One region of the Paenibacillus sp. FSL P2-0173 genome, then DNA from elsewhere that is predicted to be linked to it. Evidence: riboswitches for the same ligand, from Rfam matches in the RefSeq annotation. Region 1 holds a riboswitch; the other holds the start of a gene.
The links. Region 1 has a riboswitch for ZMP and ZTP ahead of MKX30_RS17465 (TIGR01440 family protein). Riboswitches for the same ligand answer to the same signal wherever they lie in the genome.

Region 1 (8,202 bases):
ATCATCCAGACGCTCGTCCAATGCAGCGACGTAGATGTCTACATCAGGATGCGCATCCTGCACAGCTTTGACTCCTTCAGGAGCAGCAATCAGATTCATCATTTTAATTTGAGTGCAACCTCTCTTTTTCAACACATCAATCGCCGCAATTGCCGAGCCCCCCGTTGCAAGCATCGGATCAATCACGATCAATTCACGCTCAGTTACATCTGTAGGCAGCTTCGTATAGTATTCTACGGGTTGCAGCGTCTCAGGATCGCGGAACAGTCCCACATGGCCTACCTTTGCTGCAGGCAGCAGCTTTACTACGCCATCCAGCATACCCAAGCCTGCACGCAGAATCGGAATAAGACCCAGCATACGTCCTGAAATCACTTTACCTTCTGTCTCAGCAACCGGTGTCTGCACCGTAATGCTTTCCAGCGGGATATCCCGTGTAATTTCATAAGCCATCAATGTTGCTACTTCATCCACCAGCTCGCGGAAATCCTTGGTGTTTGTCCGCACATCGCGGATAAATGTAAGTTTGTGTTGGATCAAAGGGTGATCGCAAACCACCAGTTTCGCCATAATATATTCCCTCCGGTATTATCGTCACGTTCTTTCGCGCCAGCATATCGAACTATCCTGAGTCGAAAGGATCTATGTAACCTATTTGTACAAACCAAATAAGCACAGATGCAATGCGTGCCTGTAAATCCTGTTTATTATAACATTCCCTTGATTGATTTAACACCTGCCACCGCAACCTTTTGTCAAGGGAAAGATATGACATGTAAAATACTTATTAAGACCACTTCACGTGTGACTTTCGTCACATAAAAACACATCAAAAAGGCCCTGACGGCACTTGACCGTCAAAGCCTGTGGACTTTAAGCTTCCTGCCCGACCTATCCCCTTTGCATCCTCATGCAGCGCTATTCTTTTATCTATACTTCAAATTGTCCCATGCTCCCTGAAATTGCTGAAGCATTTCATCCTTCGTGATAACCCCTGCAATATAGGCTTGCATACTACTGCTTAAATCCTGATTCAGCCCCTTCGGGAAGCGTTGGAAGTTCCAGCTCCATATCTTGCCTTCCCTCACGTGCCGAGATATTTCTGCACCTAGATCGCCTGTCGTCTCGTCACTGGACGTGATACTTTTGAAGGCGGGAACAAACTTAAATTCCTTGGTGATATAATGCTTGCCTGTTTCTGATGTGACCAACCAATTGAGGAATTCTTTTGCCTCCTGCTTCACAGGCGAATTTTTGTTGACCACCCAGTTCGAGGCTACTCCGACAGCGAGTCTACCTCCTGTGGAGGGATCATTGTCTATAGGCGCAGGCAGAATACCCAAATTCAAGTTAGGATTAATTCCATCCATTTGCGGTTGCGTCCAGTTCCCCTGGTGCATCATAGCAGCCTTACCTGTCGAAAACAGTGTCACTTGTGTATTGTAATCCGTCGTGAGCGGATTGCGGTTTCCATATTTTATAGTCAGGTCAAGCAACTTCACCCACTGATCGAACACGGGGTTACCGGGGATGCGAGCCGTTCCTTTGTTTAAATCCGCAACATAACTTTCCGGGTTCGGCTGTCTGGCAAACGGGATATTGATAAAATGGTTCCCCAGAACCCACCATTCCGCATACCCGTTAGCAAAAGGTATAATCCCTGCCGCTTTCAGTCGCTTGGCTGCTTCTTCCAGTTCATCTATCGTCTGAGGCAGTTTGGTTATGCCCGCTTTTTTGAACAAATCCTTGTTATAAACAAAGCCAAATCCTTCTAGATTCATAGGCTGTCCATAAATCTTACCGTTAACCGTCATCGGCTTACGAGCAAAATCGTCCAGGTCCTTCACCCATGGCTGATCCGACAAATCCTCCAAGTACTCCAGCCACGTATCGCGGTCCTGGTAGCCCTCATTTGTAAAAATGTCCGGCTGATCGCCTGATGCGAATTTAGCCTTCAACGAAGCACCATAGTCCGTACCACCACCGACAGATTGGATATCCAGCTTGATGCCAGGGTGGGTCTTTTCATATTCAGCCTTCAGCTTGTTTAACGGTTCCGAAATTTCTACTTTGAATTGATAAATGTGTATCGTTTTCGTCTCACTCTGTTGAGCCTTCGTATTTCCACAACCTGCAAGTGTACATGCGAGCAGCACCATCAAGGAGATGACAAGTAACGCTGTTTTTTTCATCGGTTATCCCTCCCATCAGCCTTTGACCGCACCGGCTGCAATGCCAGAAACGATGTATTTTTGCATCACCAGAAAAAACACAACAACTGGCGCGATCCCCAATACCAGTGCTGGCAGCGCCAAGTCCCATTGCTTGGTGTACTGACCAAACAACATATAGGTTGCAATCGGAATGGTGCGCAGCTCAGGATCATTCAAAATGAGTGAAGGCAACAGATAGTCATTCCAGATCCATAAGGTGTTCAAAATAAGTACGGTTACGAACATAGGCAGCAGCAGTGGACAAACGATGCGAAAGAACACCCCGTACCGGGATGAACCGTCCACCCTTGCCGCCTGCTCGATCTCAATAGGTACCGTTTTAATAAAGCCATGAAAAAGAAAAACGGACAAAGGCGCTCCAAAACCCAGATAACATAAGATCAGTCCCGGTATACTGTTGTTCAAGCTCAATACGTTGGACACTTCCATAAGCGGCAACATAATTGATTGAAAAGGGACTACCATCGCAGCCACAAGCAAACCGAATAGGCAACGATTAAAAAGAGTGTCATGCCGAACCATCTGGTAAGCGGCCATTGAGCTGATTAGCAGCAAAAGCGCATTACTGACGATCGTGACAATCAGTGAATTCCCCAGTGCTGTGGGAAAGTTTATTTTATTCCAGGCGTTAGCATAGTTTTCAAAACGGAAGGTTGTCGGCCACGAAGCGGAATGGGCCAAAATGTCGCCAAAGGATTTAACGGAGTTTACGAGCAAAAAATAGAACGGAACCAGAAAGATTAACCCGATCACAATAAGCAATAATTCAGCAGCCCATGTGCCCAAACGATAGTTTGACGTTTTTCCCATTACATTTCGACCTCCTTTTTCTTCGTGAGACGCACCTGAATGCTGGTAATGATCGCAACGACCACAAAGAAAATCATAGCTTTGGCAGTCCCTAATCCAAGTCGATTATTTGTAAACGCTTCATTATATATGTCCAACGCTACAGACTCTGTCGACTTGAAAGGTCCCCCCTTCGTGAGAGCCAAATTCAACTCAAATACTTTAAAGGACCAGGATATCGCCAGGAACAAGCAGACGGTCACCGCTGGCATAATAAGTGGTACTACGATATGACGCAAAATCTGTCTTCGGCTTGCACCGTCGATTTGGGCCGATTCAATAAGGGCATGCGGGACATTATTTAACGAGGATATGTAAATAACCATGAGATAACCTGCATATTGCCATACAAACACAATGACAGTCCCCCAAAAAGCAGTTGGCCCATCACCCAGCCACGGCAGTTTAAAAAAGGAAAGCCCTGTCGCCTCTCCTACCGCAGAAAAGCCTCGTACAAAAATAAATTGCCAGATAAAACCGAGCAGCAAGCCGCCAATCATATTGGGCATAAAAAATACAGTTCGCAGTGCATTACGGGTACGCAGCGGTTTGGTAAGTGCATAGGCTAGGAAAAAGCCAATCAGGTTTGTCAGAATGACACCACATACGGTAAACCGGACCGTAAACCAGAACGCATTACGGAAATCTGGATCATCCCTAAAAATATGAACGTAATTCCCTAGTCCGAGCCATCGGATATTTTCAGATACTCCATCCCAGTTCGTCATGGAATAATACAGCCCCAGCAGGAACGGAATGACCATAATCAAGACGAAAAACAACGCCATCGGTCCCACAAATACGAGTTGCTGCAATAATTGCGCGGATTTTCTTTGACTCAATGCAATCACTCCTTTGTCGTAGATCATGAAGGAAAGCGCGCATAAACCCTTACTGTAATCGCTTATTACCCAAAAATGTATGTTTCGAGTCGTTCGGAAGCAAAAAAAGGCTGTTCTCCTCCGGCTTATGGAAGGAAAACAGCCTTTAACATAAAGATTATGAATATCGATGAATTAGTATTGAGTTCCTGGATAGATCGGGAACTTGTCTGTCAACTCGCCAACCGCTTGGCTTGCTTTGGACAATACAGTATCATCTTTCGGGTTTTTAAGGGTTTCAGCAATGATTTTACCGATTTTGACCATAGCCTCTTCATCCATACCACGAGATGTTGCAGCAGGTGTACCAATACGAATTCCGCTTGTTACGAATGGACTAGTCGGGTCAAAAGGAATCGCATTTTTATTGACCGTGATGCCCACGGAATCCAATACATGCTCCGCTTCTTTACCTGTGATATTCAAATTGCGCGTATCCAACAGCATCAGATGGTTATCCGTACCATCCGATACAATGTTAATCCCCTCAGCCAGCAGTGTTTCAGCCAGCACCTGTGCGTTGCGGACTACGTTTTGCGCATAGGTTTTGAACGATGGCTGGAGCGCTTCACCCAAAGCAACCGCTTTGGACGCGATCACATGCATCAGTGGCCCCCCTTGAGTACCAGGGAAAATAGCTTTATCAATCGCTTGCGCCCATGCTTTGCGAGTCAGAATCAGACCCCCACGCGGACCACGCAGCGTTTTGTGTGTCGTTGTTGTTACAAATTGGGCATGCGGAACTGGACTTGGGTGAATTCCCGCTGCCACAAGACCTGCGATATGTGCCATATCCACCATGAACAAAGCACCTACATCATTGGCAATGGAAGCAAAAGCTTCAAAATCAATAGTACGCGGATATGCACTCGCGCCAGCTACAATCAGACGAGGACGGTGCTTGAAGGCTGCCTTACGCACTTCATCGTAGTCGATGCGGAAGTTGTCTTCGCGTACACCATAGGCAGCAAAGTTATACAACAAGCCGGAAGCGTTAACCGGACTTCCGTGTGTTAAGTGGCCACCATGCGCCAGATTCATACCCAGTACAGTATCTCCAGGTTTGAGAGCTGCCAGATACACCGCCATGTTGGCTTGTGCTCCAGAGTGAGGCTGCACGTTAGCATGCTCGGCGCCGAACAGTTCTTTCGCGCGGTCACGTGCGATGTCTTCAACGATATCTACATGCTCACAGCCACCATAGTAGCGTTTGTTCGGATAACCTTCAGCATATTTATTCGTCAGCACGGAGCCCATGGCTTCCATTACTGCTTCACTGACAATGTTCTCGGATGCGATTAGCTCGATATTGTGGCGTTGTCGTTTCAGTTCAAGTCCCATTGCTTCCATCACTGCCGGGTCACTTTTACGCAGGTGTTCCATCATGATTGATTACTCCCTCTCCATAGTCAATTGTTGGGTATACAAGCAAACGCCTGCTCCTCTGTTGGGTACCTCATCATCAATGCAAAAAAGATTAGTACAAACATGCCGCCATGCCAAATGCTAATCGCAGTTTCCGCCGACTTCTTGCTCCAGACTGTACACCGCCCGTTGTCCGCCAATAAGTGGAGGACGGGTGAACGCTGCTGTCACACGTGCTTCGCCAATCCAGCGAAGGCTTGGGCGAAACGGAACAGCAATGGGTCGCAGATGCATGCCAATCAGCGTTTCGCCGATGTCTATCCCGGCATGAGCCTGCACGTTCGCCGCCAAACACGCGTCGCTCATAGAACGATAGGCGACGGTAGCCATAGAGCCTCCTGCTGTACGAACAGGAACAGCTGCAACCTCCATCAGTCCCAATCGCTCCAGCACAGCCCGTTCAACGACCAGCGCTCGGTTCAAATGCTCACAGCATTGAAACGCCACATCAAAGCCATACTCCCTGCGAACAGACTCTACTCCAGACAACAGTTGCTGAGCCACATCGAGCGCTCCCGCCGTACCAATCCGACTTCCAGCCACTTCACTTGTGCTAACGCCGATAACCAGCAGGCGACCAGCCTTGAGACTGGCTGCTTCTGCGATTTCCCGCACGACAGAAGTGGTCTGTGCTTCCAACGGAATCTCATGATCTAATTGTTCCACCATTGGAACCTCCTTTGGTTGAACAGCCTCTCAGAGACTAGGCACGGTCTCATGCCCCAAGTTCAACACACTCTCTCCTGATCACAATCTGACTATATTATAGCCGATGTTTCAGATTTCGAGCAGAAAAAATGGAAGAATCTTTAATGGAATCAACTCTCAGCTAAAAATCTGGCATAACTTGTATATGAAAAAAAGAGCAGTCCACACCTATGTGGAATTGCTCTTTTGCCCAGGCGACCGGCCGTATATCCGATGCTCCATCGTGGTTAATCCCACTTTTGTCGCCAGTTACATCGGATTCTCATTTTTCCACCTTATCTTAACGGATTAACCGCCAAAAATCAACAGATTCCGTACAAAACAGATGAGTAATACCAATTTTATTCGGAAGATGCCTTTAGCTTGTCCAGCAGCTTATGCAGTGCCGTACGGATTTCCGCAGCTGTGACATCGTAATCTTCTCGCGAACCGCCAAACGGATCAGAAATATCAAAGCCCGGAATCCGTTGGTGTAATTCAATCATTCGTTCACGCTCCTGCGCCGATAGCTCTTGTCCGAGTGAAGCCATCAACTGCTGTGAAGCATATAAACTATCCAACTCCTGTACATCATTCAACACCGCATCCCGGTTCTCCACATATTCCTTAAGCGTAAATACTTTGCCCGCCGTTTGGGGAAAGCGCTGAATTAAGTGCTGTTTATGTCCTTGCGTCAAGGTTAAGATCAGATGCGCCCACCCGGCAAGCCCGTCGCTCAAAGGGGTTGAAGTGATCTGATCGGATATATCATGATCACGTAGAACCGCCTCTGCATGTCGGGATATCGGCGTGCCTTCCATCGCGGCTACTCCCGCAGAACGTACTTCCAGTTCTAGCCCATGCTCAGCAGCCAACTTACGCAGCATCCCTTCAGCCATTGGACTGCGACAGGTGTTCCCTGTGCATACGAATAAGATATTCTTCAACGTTTTCACCCCCCGTATGTTAAAAAATATATAAACAGAGGATTACTATAATTCTAATCCCTTACTATAATCCTGCATTTATTTTACACTGTCTACGCTAAAATCAAAACATAAACATAAAGCCGAATGCCAGCAAAATGGCACCGCCCACTGCTTCTCCATAATCTCCTAGATTGCGGCTGACCTTGCGACCCAACAGCAGGCCCAACATCGCCATTGCTCCCCCGCAAAAACCAAACGCCAGAACGGACAGCACCAGATCACTTTGGAACATACCTAGTGACACTCCTACAGAAAATGAGTCAACGCTCACCCCAAGTGCAAACAGCAAAAGGCCTAAAGGCGAACGATGATCCAATACCTGTACGCCGTCCCCTTTAAAGGAATTATACACCATATGCCCGCCCAAAAGGATGAGTAACCCCCCTGCGAAGTAGGCCGTCACATGACCTAATAAAGAACTCATATAATGGCCTGTGAACATTCCCAGCAATGGCATCAGAATGTGAAAAAAGCCAATAACAGTACTGATGCGCAGCACGTCTCGCAGGCGTATCCCCTTCATGCCGATCCCTACGCCCAGCGATAACGCATCCATTCCTAGCGCTACCGCCATGATCAGAATCGTTACAACCTGCCCGGCATGGGCAGAGGCTGCCAGCATACTCCATCCCTCCATTATCCGTCTGTTCTTGTACACGTTATGCGGACAAGGGGCAAATCAGTACAAGCATACACTGAAAGTGCCCAATACCAAGACGAGGAGAGGAGAAATTTAATATAAGAGGCTCTGATTCGACAGAAGCTACAAGCGGACGATTCGGTGACCTGCCGCTTTAAGCAGGCGGTTCATGACGGCGTCTCCCAATCCTTTCGGCGGACAGGATTCCGCCAAAATGTAGGTGACGCCGTCCTCGTCGCAGCGGCGCAGCACGCCGTACAGGCGCTGCGCTGCCTCATGGAGCGCGTCCAGCTTGCCTAGCGTGTAGACGCGCTCTCCGGCGTAGCCGGCGGCATGCTCGTCGAACGCGAGCACTGCCGTGCGCTCCCCGCGCGCGGAAGCCTCCGCCAGCGCGGCGCTAATCCAGCCCGTCACCTCAACGGACGACGGGCCTTGTACCACGCTCAAGCGGCCTCGCGGCGCGTAGTGCGTGTACTTCATGCCTGGCGAGCGCGGCG
Region 2 (8,202 bases), on a different contig from region 1:
CCATCCAGGTGATCCATATGTGACGGAAACGGATGCGGCACCACAACTGTATATAGCACAGCAATATTTAGATAACCCGTATCAACGTTTGAATACAGTAAATTACATGTCCATTATTTTGGATGTCAACTGGCTTGCCAAAAACCATAACATGTCTCAAATATGGGAAAACTTTGTGAAGCACTTCCCTGTTGACCGTGAGGTTGAGATTGTGGGCGTGGACGGGCTGAAACAGATTTATGAATCGGTAGCTGGATTGAGTAATGATCATACGGAGTTTACGCTCATGTTTAGAGGCTCAGGTATTAAGACGGCTATGGATTCCAATAATTCACCAGCGAATCTGCGCTATTTGTGGACCGAAAATGCCTCACAGCGGATTATTTTATCCAAAGAGGATGGAGATGCGGCATGGTCCATTATTGACTTTACCGACTATACCCGCACACCGGTTCCAAAGACACCATACAACCTGGATAAGAACACAGATGTAAGCTATGTTACTGGAAGGAACTTTAAGCTGCATCCTACAGCTCCGTTAACAGCAGATGAAATTCAGCGCGTAAAGGATCGTTTGAAGGAAATCTATTTCGCGGAAGAAGTAAATTATCAGTAAGTTGGAATGACAGAATTTTTAAGACTTGAGGTTTTATGAAAAGGGGGTGTCCCAACAGCCATGGAAATGGTTGTGGCACGCCCCTTTGTTTTAGAAAAAAGATTTTACACCCATTCAATAACCTGATCTACAGATCGCCGAGTTTTGCCACGCGGTTCGTTGAGACGGTATCCAAATGCCACCATACAAGAAATACCGAAATGCTCGGCATCCATAATGCCTTCCTCGGAGAGGATGCGTTCGATTTCCTGTTTATTAAAACCTTCGATAGGACAGGAATCAATGCCGATTTGAGCTGCGGCAGTCATCATGTTGCCCAGTGCGATGTAGGTTTGTCGGCAGCCCCACTCGAACAAGGCTCTTTTATTTTCCTCCAGCCCAAAATCTGACTTTAGAAAGGCATCATACACTTTCTCTCTGCCTTGAATCACTTCAGCTGGTAATTGCTGCACGTTCTCCATCATACTCTTGATATAATCGGATGAGGCTACCATATCTTCAGGAAGTCTAGAGAGGATGAGTACAAAATGGCTGGCTGTTGGCAGTTGTTTTTGGGCCCCCCAAGAGTAAGGCAGCAGCTTCTCACGCATAGCGTTACTCTGAACGACAACAAATTTCCAGGGTTCAAAGCCAAACGAACTCGGGGATAAACGGCCTGTTTCAAGAATAAAGTCGAAGTCAGAATCGCTAATTTTCTTATGGCTATCAAATTCCTTCGTTGCATGTCTGAACTCGTATGCAGATAAGATTTGATCTTTAGTAGTAGTTAAGGTTTCCATCGTTATTCCACTCCTTATGGATGTGATTAAAATTGACGCTTACCAAGTAACATGCTTAATATTAGAATATACATGATCGTTTTTGAAGTACGCACATTAATGTGCTGTAGTATATAAAATGATACCAAGGAGGAGAAAAGCCTATGCGCAATCGGAAAGGCGGCTTTGGGGAATGTACCGCTGGAAATGATCAGGCGTGTCCTGTTGAGTACACGCTGGACGTGATTGGGGGCAAATGGAAAGGAATTATTTTATATCATCTCATGTATGGGACTAAGCGATTTAGTGATTTTCGGCGGATCTGTCCGGGAATTACCCAGCGTATGCTGACACTCCAATTGCGCGAGCTGGAAGAGGACGGAGTCGTTCACCGTGAAGTCTACCAACAGGTTCCTCCCAAGGTCGAATACTCTCTAACTGAATTTGGAAAAACGCTGATCCCGATTATTAACCTGATGAAGGATTGGGGAGAAGAATATAAAACAAAACAGCGATCACCAGAAAGCAGCCTTCAGCAACCTAGCCCCAATGTGTAGGTTTTGAGACGGCTCCACAAAGAAGACCTGGCCATCATTTTGGCAGGTCTTTTCATTTTTAAAGTGAAATGATGCAAAGTTCGTTTTTCAGTTGACAGTAAGGACGACGCTTGATATATTTCTTACGATATTGATAATCATTATCATGTGTATCGGGAAGATCATCTTCACAATATATAGGGGGCTAATCAGTTGAAAAGAAAATCGTATTTTATGATAACAGCTATGTTACTTGTATTGTCTGTATTCATCAGCGCTTGCGGCGGAAATAATAATGGAAGTAATCCGGCTTCATCTTCAGGAGATAAGCAAGAGTCGGCTTCTACTGGAGAGACTAGAAGCTTTAAAACGGTTAAAGGGGATATTCAAATTCCTGCTAAGCCACAGCGCATTGTAACGGATTTTTACGGTGGAGAATTGCTGTCCGTGGGTGCTAACGTGGTGGGTGTGGAGCCGACTGCGTTTCAAAATCCTTTTCTGACCGATTTGCTGAAGGAAAAAGGAACCAAAGAGGTGGGTGATCCGACCAATTTGGAAAAGACGCTGGAACTCAAACCCGATCTGATCGTGGTTATGAAGGATACGAATTATGAGGCTTTGTCTAAAATCGCACCTACCCTATACATTCCGTACGGTACGACGACTAATATCTATGATACGGTCAAGCTGTTCGGAGATATCACCGGGGAAAAGGAGAAGGCTGAGCAATTTATTGCTGCATTTGATAAAAAGGCCGCTGAAGGTCGTGCACGTCTTAAAGGTGTGATTGACGAAAAGGCAACTTTCGGTCTGTATGAGCTGACGGACAAGCACGCACTTTGGATCTTTGGCGACAATGCGGGGCGCGGCGGACAAGCTGTGTACAATGCGCTCAAACTGAATATGCCAAAGAAAACAGCTAACTCCAAGGAACAAACGGTGCAGCTTTCGATGGAGGTATTGCCACAGTATGACGCAGATTATATGTTCCTGACTACGTATGACCCGGAGAAAAAGGGTGACGCGCTCAAGCAACTGAAATCGTCCGCTGTGTGGGGGAATCTTCCTGCGGTGAAGAACAATAGAGTGTTCTTTAACGATTTTGATACGTATTATCGCTATGATCCAATCGCTATTACTGGACAAATTGATATGATCGTAGATATGCTGGTCGAAAGAGAAAAAGAGAATAAAGTTAAACAATAGGTGTGAGATTCTGCGTTGTGACGAATTGTCCAAAACAGATGGGAAGTCGCATAATACACGCAGTATATAGCATAAAAAACCAGTCCAACACGAATCATGTTTGGACTGGTTTTTTATTTACTATTTCGTCGTAATTTCGATAGTATCTTCTTTTTGTATCCAATCAGTTATTTTTTTGAAGAAATGTTTTAGAACAGGTTAAACACGGTTATGAGCAGACTAATTCGCTATTCGACTGCGTACCATCAACAAGGTTTGTTCTTTGATTTGTCCGATTTCACGGATGAGTGCGGCTGTCTTGGTCTCATAGGAGTATTTGACATCCAAGTCTTTCAGCGAAGCAAGGTTAATGTCGACGGTAAGCAGGGCAGATTGAGCTGCTGCTTCGAACAGGATCGCGCCGATGCCAAGATCTGAAATCACATTTTTATTGGACATTTCCACAATGTTGTAGGCTTGCGACAATCCGTCCCGGCATACTTCCAGCAGGCGCATGGGTACCTCAATGGCAGCGATCACCGCTGTCTGTAGGGAATGGGTACGATAGCGCTTTTCTTCGTCTGTTTCCTTGGGCAAACGCAGCGCGGTCATGTACTGTTCAAAGGATTGGATGTCTGCGACCATTAGTTCCTCACAATGTGTAGACAATCTTCCCATGCTGCTAATGACGTCCGTGATTTTTTCATGGATGTGCGCATATTTTTCTCCTTGTGAAAGGTTGGCGGTCATGGAGGTCATAGCCGCGCCTAGTGCCGCAGCTAGTGCGGATACACTTCCTCCGCCGGGGGTAGGCGCTGCACTTGCAGCCTCTTTCAGAAAATGTCCGATGGAATTGTTCCACGACAGTTCACTCATGAATAGACCACCTCTCTGGAGTAGTGTTGCAGATGTATCGCTTTGAGCAGATTTTTGTACAAAATCGCAGTCGTTAAGGTGCCAACACCGCCGGGAACCGGAGAAATGGCATGTACCTTTTCACCCACGTTTGAAGCAGCGTCACCCACGATTTTTCCTTCCAGCGTCTCGTTAATTCCTGCATCCACGAGAATCAGACCGGGATGGACCATATCCTGCGTAATCACATCAGGGCATCCGACTGCGACGAAGGCAATGTCTGCATGGCTCAGATGCTCTGCAATATCACGCGTACCTGCATGACAGGCGGTAACGGTGGCATTTTCTCTTTGCAACATGTGGAAAAGGGGAAGTCCCACTGTCTGCCCGATGCCCACGAGCGTGACATTTTTGCCTGCCAAGGTGTGACCGTAATGCTTGAGCAGCTCGATACAGGCTTGAGGTGTTGCGGGATATAGTCCGGCGTCACCTGTTACGGTAGCCAGCTTGTTATCAGGTGTTATTCCATCAATATCCTTGTAGGGGGCGATGGATTGTTTAATAACGGAGGCAGAAAGATGTTGGGGAAGCGGCAGTTCCAGCATAATGCCATGTACATGGGATGCATCGTTCAGACTGCCGATCAGGTGCAGTAGCTCGGCTTCGCTAACATGACGATCAAAAGTATGGAGATGAAATGAGATGCCCAGCTTCTCCGCTATTTTTTGCTTGGTCCGGGCATAGTATGCAGATGCCGGATCGCCTTCTACCAATAGGGTCGCCAGATGGGGACGGTGTCCTTGCTGCTTCATTTTTTCTACCTGTGAACGGATCGTTGCATATACTTGCTCTGCTGCTTCTTTGGATTTCATGATTATAGCCATAGTCCGAGCCTCCTCTGAATTTATCGCATGATTTATCAACAGGGTGTCATGGTCTTAAAACGAAAAAAAGTATTTGCACAAGGTCGTCAAGACAGACGAATCCTCTGCAAATACTTCTCCCAGGCGAACGGTACGCTTTTTTTGTATGCTCCCTCGTGGTTCATTCCACTGACTTCGCCAGTCACATACAGCGTTATTATACCTTATATTTTAACAAATAATCATCAGAAAAGAAACCCGCGAACATTTGGAAAACGGGTTGTGTTACTTGTCTATATGACAAATGTCATATACCCGAGCTGACGTTTATGACTACATCGCCTAGAGGCTTTACCTTATACTGAGATTAGATCAACATGTACGCCTAACAGGATCAAGGTATAGGCGTCATTTTAAAGGAGGATCATAATGAGTATGACACAACTCCCATTAGCCCAATTGAAAAAAAATATGGCTCCCTACGAGAAAATAAACACAAAATCCAGCGTTCTGCAACTCATCAATACCTTGGGTCCACTGATCCTATTGTGGTATGCTGCTTATCTTAGTCTGTCGGTTTCGTACTGGCTGACACTTCCAATTGCCATTGTTGCATCGGGGTTTGTGGTACGGACGTTTATTATTTTTCATGATTGTGGTCATCAATCCTTCTTCAAAAGCCGCAAGCTGAACGACATTGTGGGAACGATTACAGGTGTTATTACGCTCTGTCCTTATCACCAATGGAAAAATAGTCACGCAATCCACCATGCAACCAGCAGTAATCTGGATAAAAGAGGCACAGGTGACATGTGGGTGCTTACGGTAGAAGAGTACACAGAGGCTTCCACATGGACACGGCTGGCCTATCGCATATATCGAAATCCTTGGGTTATGTTTGGACTAGGTCCGATCTATACTTTTTTGATTTCCTATCGCTTTAATATCAAGACAGCCAAACGCAAGGAAAAAATGAACACCTATGTGACGAATATATCCATCGTTGCCTTGTATGCACTGTTGTCATGGGCTATTGGATGGCAGGCCTTCCTTCTCGTACAGGCACCTATCTTTTTTGTATCTGGTATGTTGGGAATCTGGCTGTTCTATGTACAACACCAATTTGAGGATTCGTATTTTGAGCACGATGAAGAGTGGAGCTATATTAATGCGGCCGTAGAAGGCAGTTCTTACTACAAGCTTCCTAAAGTATTGCAATGGATTACGGGCAATATCGGATTTCATCACGTTCATCACTTGAGTCCTAAAGTGCCAAATTACAATTTGGAAAAAGCGCATGAAGCGACACCGTTACTTCAAAAAGCAACCACAATCACAGTGAGTAGCAGTCTGCAATCTTTGAAGTTCCGACTTTGGGATGAAAATACGAAAACCTTTTTGACCTTTAAACAAGTGAGGCCGCTCCTCAGCAAACGTGTTGCAGTTACGAAACCCATCCCTACACCTGTTGTAAGCACAGAAAGAAAATAACTTTGTACAAAACTTTTCTGAAGAGATGTTGAAAAATTGCAGTTTACTTTGAGAAATCTAAAGGGATAACATCCTTTTAGATTTTTTTGTTTATATTGAAAATGCAGTACTTTCATTCTTTGTTTTAGCAAGCGCTATTGACAAATCGATTGTCAACCTATACATTCTATATATCGAAACGATATATCTCGATTATATATATATAAATTAGCTACATGTAAACAGAGATAAGTTCCCTTTGATTTCAGAAGGATAATTCACTATGTCAGGAAAGAAGGAATAGATTTTATGTTGATTTATGTAATACTTGGGTTCCTCTGCGAAAAGGATATGACAGGATATGAAATCAAGCAGAAGATGACGATAAGCACTTCCAACTTTATTGATGCCAGCTTCGGAAGCATATATCCTATGCTGAAAAAAATGGAAAAGGGGGAGCTTATCAAGTATGAAGAAGTGGTAGAGGAAGGCAGATTCAAAAAATCATATGGTATTACGGAAAAAGGGAAGAGTGAATTTATAGAATGGTTAAAAACACCGTGTACTTTTTCTCCTTTTAATTATGAGTATTTGAGTAAGCTTTTCTTCTATAAATATCTTGACGACATTGAGGTTGTTCGTTTGATTGCCAGCTTTCAAACTACTGTCGCCTGTGAATATAACAAGCTTGCCTTGATAGAAGAGAAGCACGTTCATGAGATGGGTGTATATGAGCACGCGACGTTGATGTTTGGCAAAGAATATTTTCAAATGATTATGAATTGGCACGATGAACTCACAAGAAAAATTACAGGAAAGAAGGATAATGAAGATGAGAATGACAAAGAAATTTAAATTGCAGATTGCAGCTAAAAATGTGGATTTGTACAAATGGGTAACTGAGATGACTCCAGCTGAATATGAATCATTTTCAAAAGCTCACAAGGCAATGGGCAGTTATTTTGAAGATGGTGAATTCTATATGGTTAATGTGGAAAATATGGGGAATGAGATGATTGTTCAGCACTATCAATTAAAAGAGCACACAAAGGATCATTTGCGTTTCTACTCTGACAAGACAGAAGCATATATATGGCGATGGATACCCGCCATCGTTGGAGTTCCATGGGAAATGAAGGTCACGCCTGTTGATAACAACTCTTGCGAATTTAGTTGTACGATTGGAGCGGACTTTCCATCTCGGCTACTGGCTTTTGCAGCATGGATAAATGGTTTTGGTGGATTCTTTATGAGAAAACATTTAGCCGATGAGGGCGGAAAATTTGCTAAAGATATAGAAAAGAAATTTAATAACGTTAGGTATGTATAATTCATGAACGAGCTGATCAGAAATATAGACCAGTCCCATTTCAAAGCACGATCTGGTGCAGTGGGTGGAGTGTACAGCGAATGGCTTAAGTTTGAGATCAGTTCCCGCAAAATGGACGGCTTCTAATCAAAGTGTTCATTTGCGGTTCACAGGAAAGGCTTTACCTTTGGTGCTTTCGAGCAGACGAAACAGTGGTATGATAAGATAAGGGATATAAGTCATGTGAAGTAGAAGAGGGTGGCAGAATGCAAAAGTGGTATCAGATTTTCCAAAGAAATACAGGGCTTAGTCCTTATGTGTGGGTCGTCTTTTATATCCTGCCCTTTTACTACTTTAGCTCTTCATCTACAAGTCATATTATTCTGGGTACTGCTATTATTTTGGTATTCTTTGCATGTTATGTACTGGCTTTTGTCTCAAAAGGCTGGCTCATATACTTTTGGACCAGTGTACAGATTGCCATATCGATTACCATGACACTGCTGTTTAGCTATATGTATTTTTCCATATTTATCGCCTATCTGATCGGTAATATTAAAAGTAAGGCTGCATTTACGACGCTGTATATCATTTTAATGGTTATTACGAT

Region 2: another riboswitch for ZMP and ZTP. It lies ahead of MKX30_RS20495 (bifunctional 5,10-methylenetetrahydrofolate dehydrogenase/5,10-methenyltetrahydrofolate cyclohydrolase); the one in region 1 lies ahead of MKX30_RS17465 (TIGR01440 family protein).

Annotation. Positions count from the first base shown of each region.
Region 1 is NZ_JBBOYK010000003.1:240,078-248,279, forward strand. Features, by position in the region: gene upp (uracil phosphoribosyltransferase) at 1-570, opposite strand, end outside; gene MKX30_RS17445 (ABC transporter substrate-binding protein) at 927-2,192, opposite strand; gene MKX30_RS17450 (carbohydrate ABC transporter permease) at 2,208-3,044, opposite strand; gene MKX30_RS17455 (carbohydrate ABC transporter permease) at 3,044-3,925, opposite strand; gene glyA (serine hydroxymethyltransferase) at 4,100-5,350, opposite strand; gene MKX30_RS17465 (TIGR01440 family protein) at 5,471-6,058, opposite strand; ZMP/ZTP riboswitch at 6,279-6,360, opposite strand; gene MKX30_RS17470 (low molecular weight protein arginine phosphatase) at 6,439-7,023, opposite strand; gene MKX30_RS17475 (manganese efflux pump MntP) at 7,127-7,687, opposite strand; gene MKX30_RS17480 (L-threonylcarbamoyladenylate synthase) at 7,829-8,202, opposite strand, start outside.
Region 2 is NZ_JBBOYK010000004.1:124,187-132,388, reverse strand. Features, by position in the region: gene MKX30_RS20520 (S-layer homology domain-containing protein) at 1-616, shown strand, start outside; gene MKX30_RS20515 (NAD(P)H-dependent oxidoreductase) at 721-1,395, opposite strand; gene MKX30_RS20510 (winged helix-turn-helix transcriptional regulator) at 1,539-1,931, shown strand; gene MKX30_RS20505 (ABC transporter substrate-binding protein) at 2,124-3,116, shown strand; gene MKX30_RS20500 (cyclodeaminase/cyclohydrolase family protein) at 3,336-3,971, opposite strand; gene MKX30_RS20495 (bifunctional 5,10-methylenetetrahydrofolate dehydrogenase/5,10-methenyltetrahydrofolate cyclohydrolase) at 3,968-4,834, opposite strand; ZMP/ZTP riboswitch at 4,945-5,029, opposite strand; gene MKX30_RS20490 (fatty acid desaturase) at 5,243-6,304, shown strand; gene MKX30_RS20485 (PadR family transcriptional regulator) at 6,593-7,138, shown strand; gene MKX30_RS20480 (hypothetical protein) at 7,116-7,613, shown strand; gene MKX30_RS20475 (hypothetical protein) at 7,617-7,739, shown strand; gene MKX30_RS20470 (sensor histidine kinase) at 7,859-8,202, shown strand, end outside.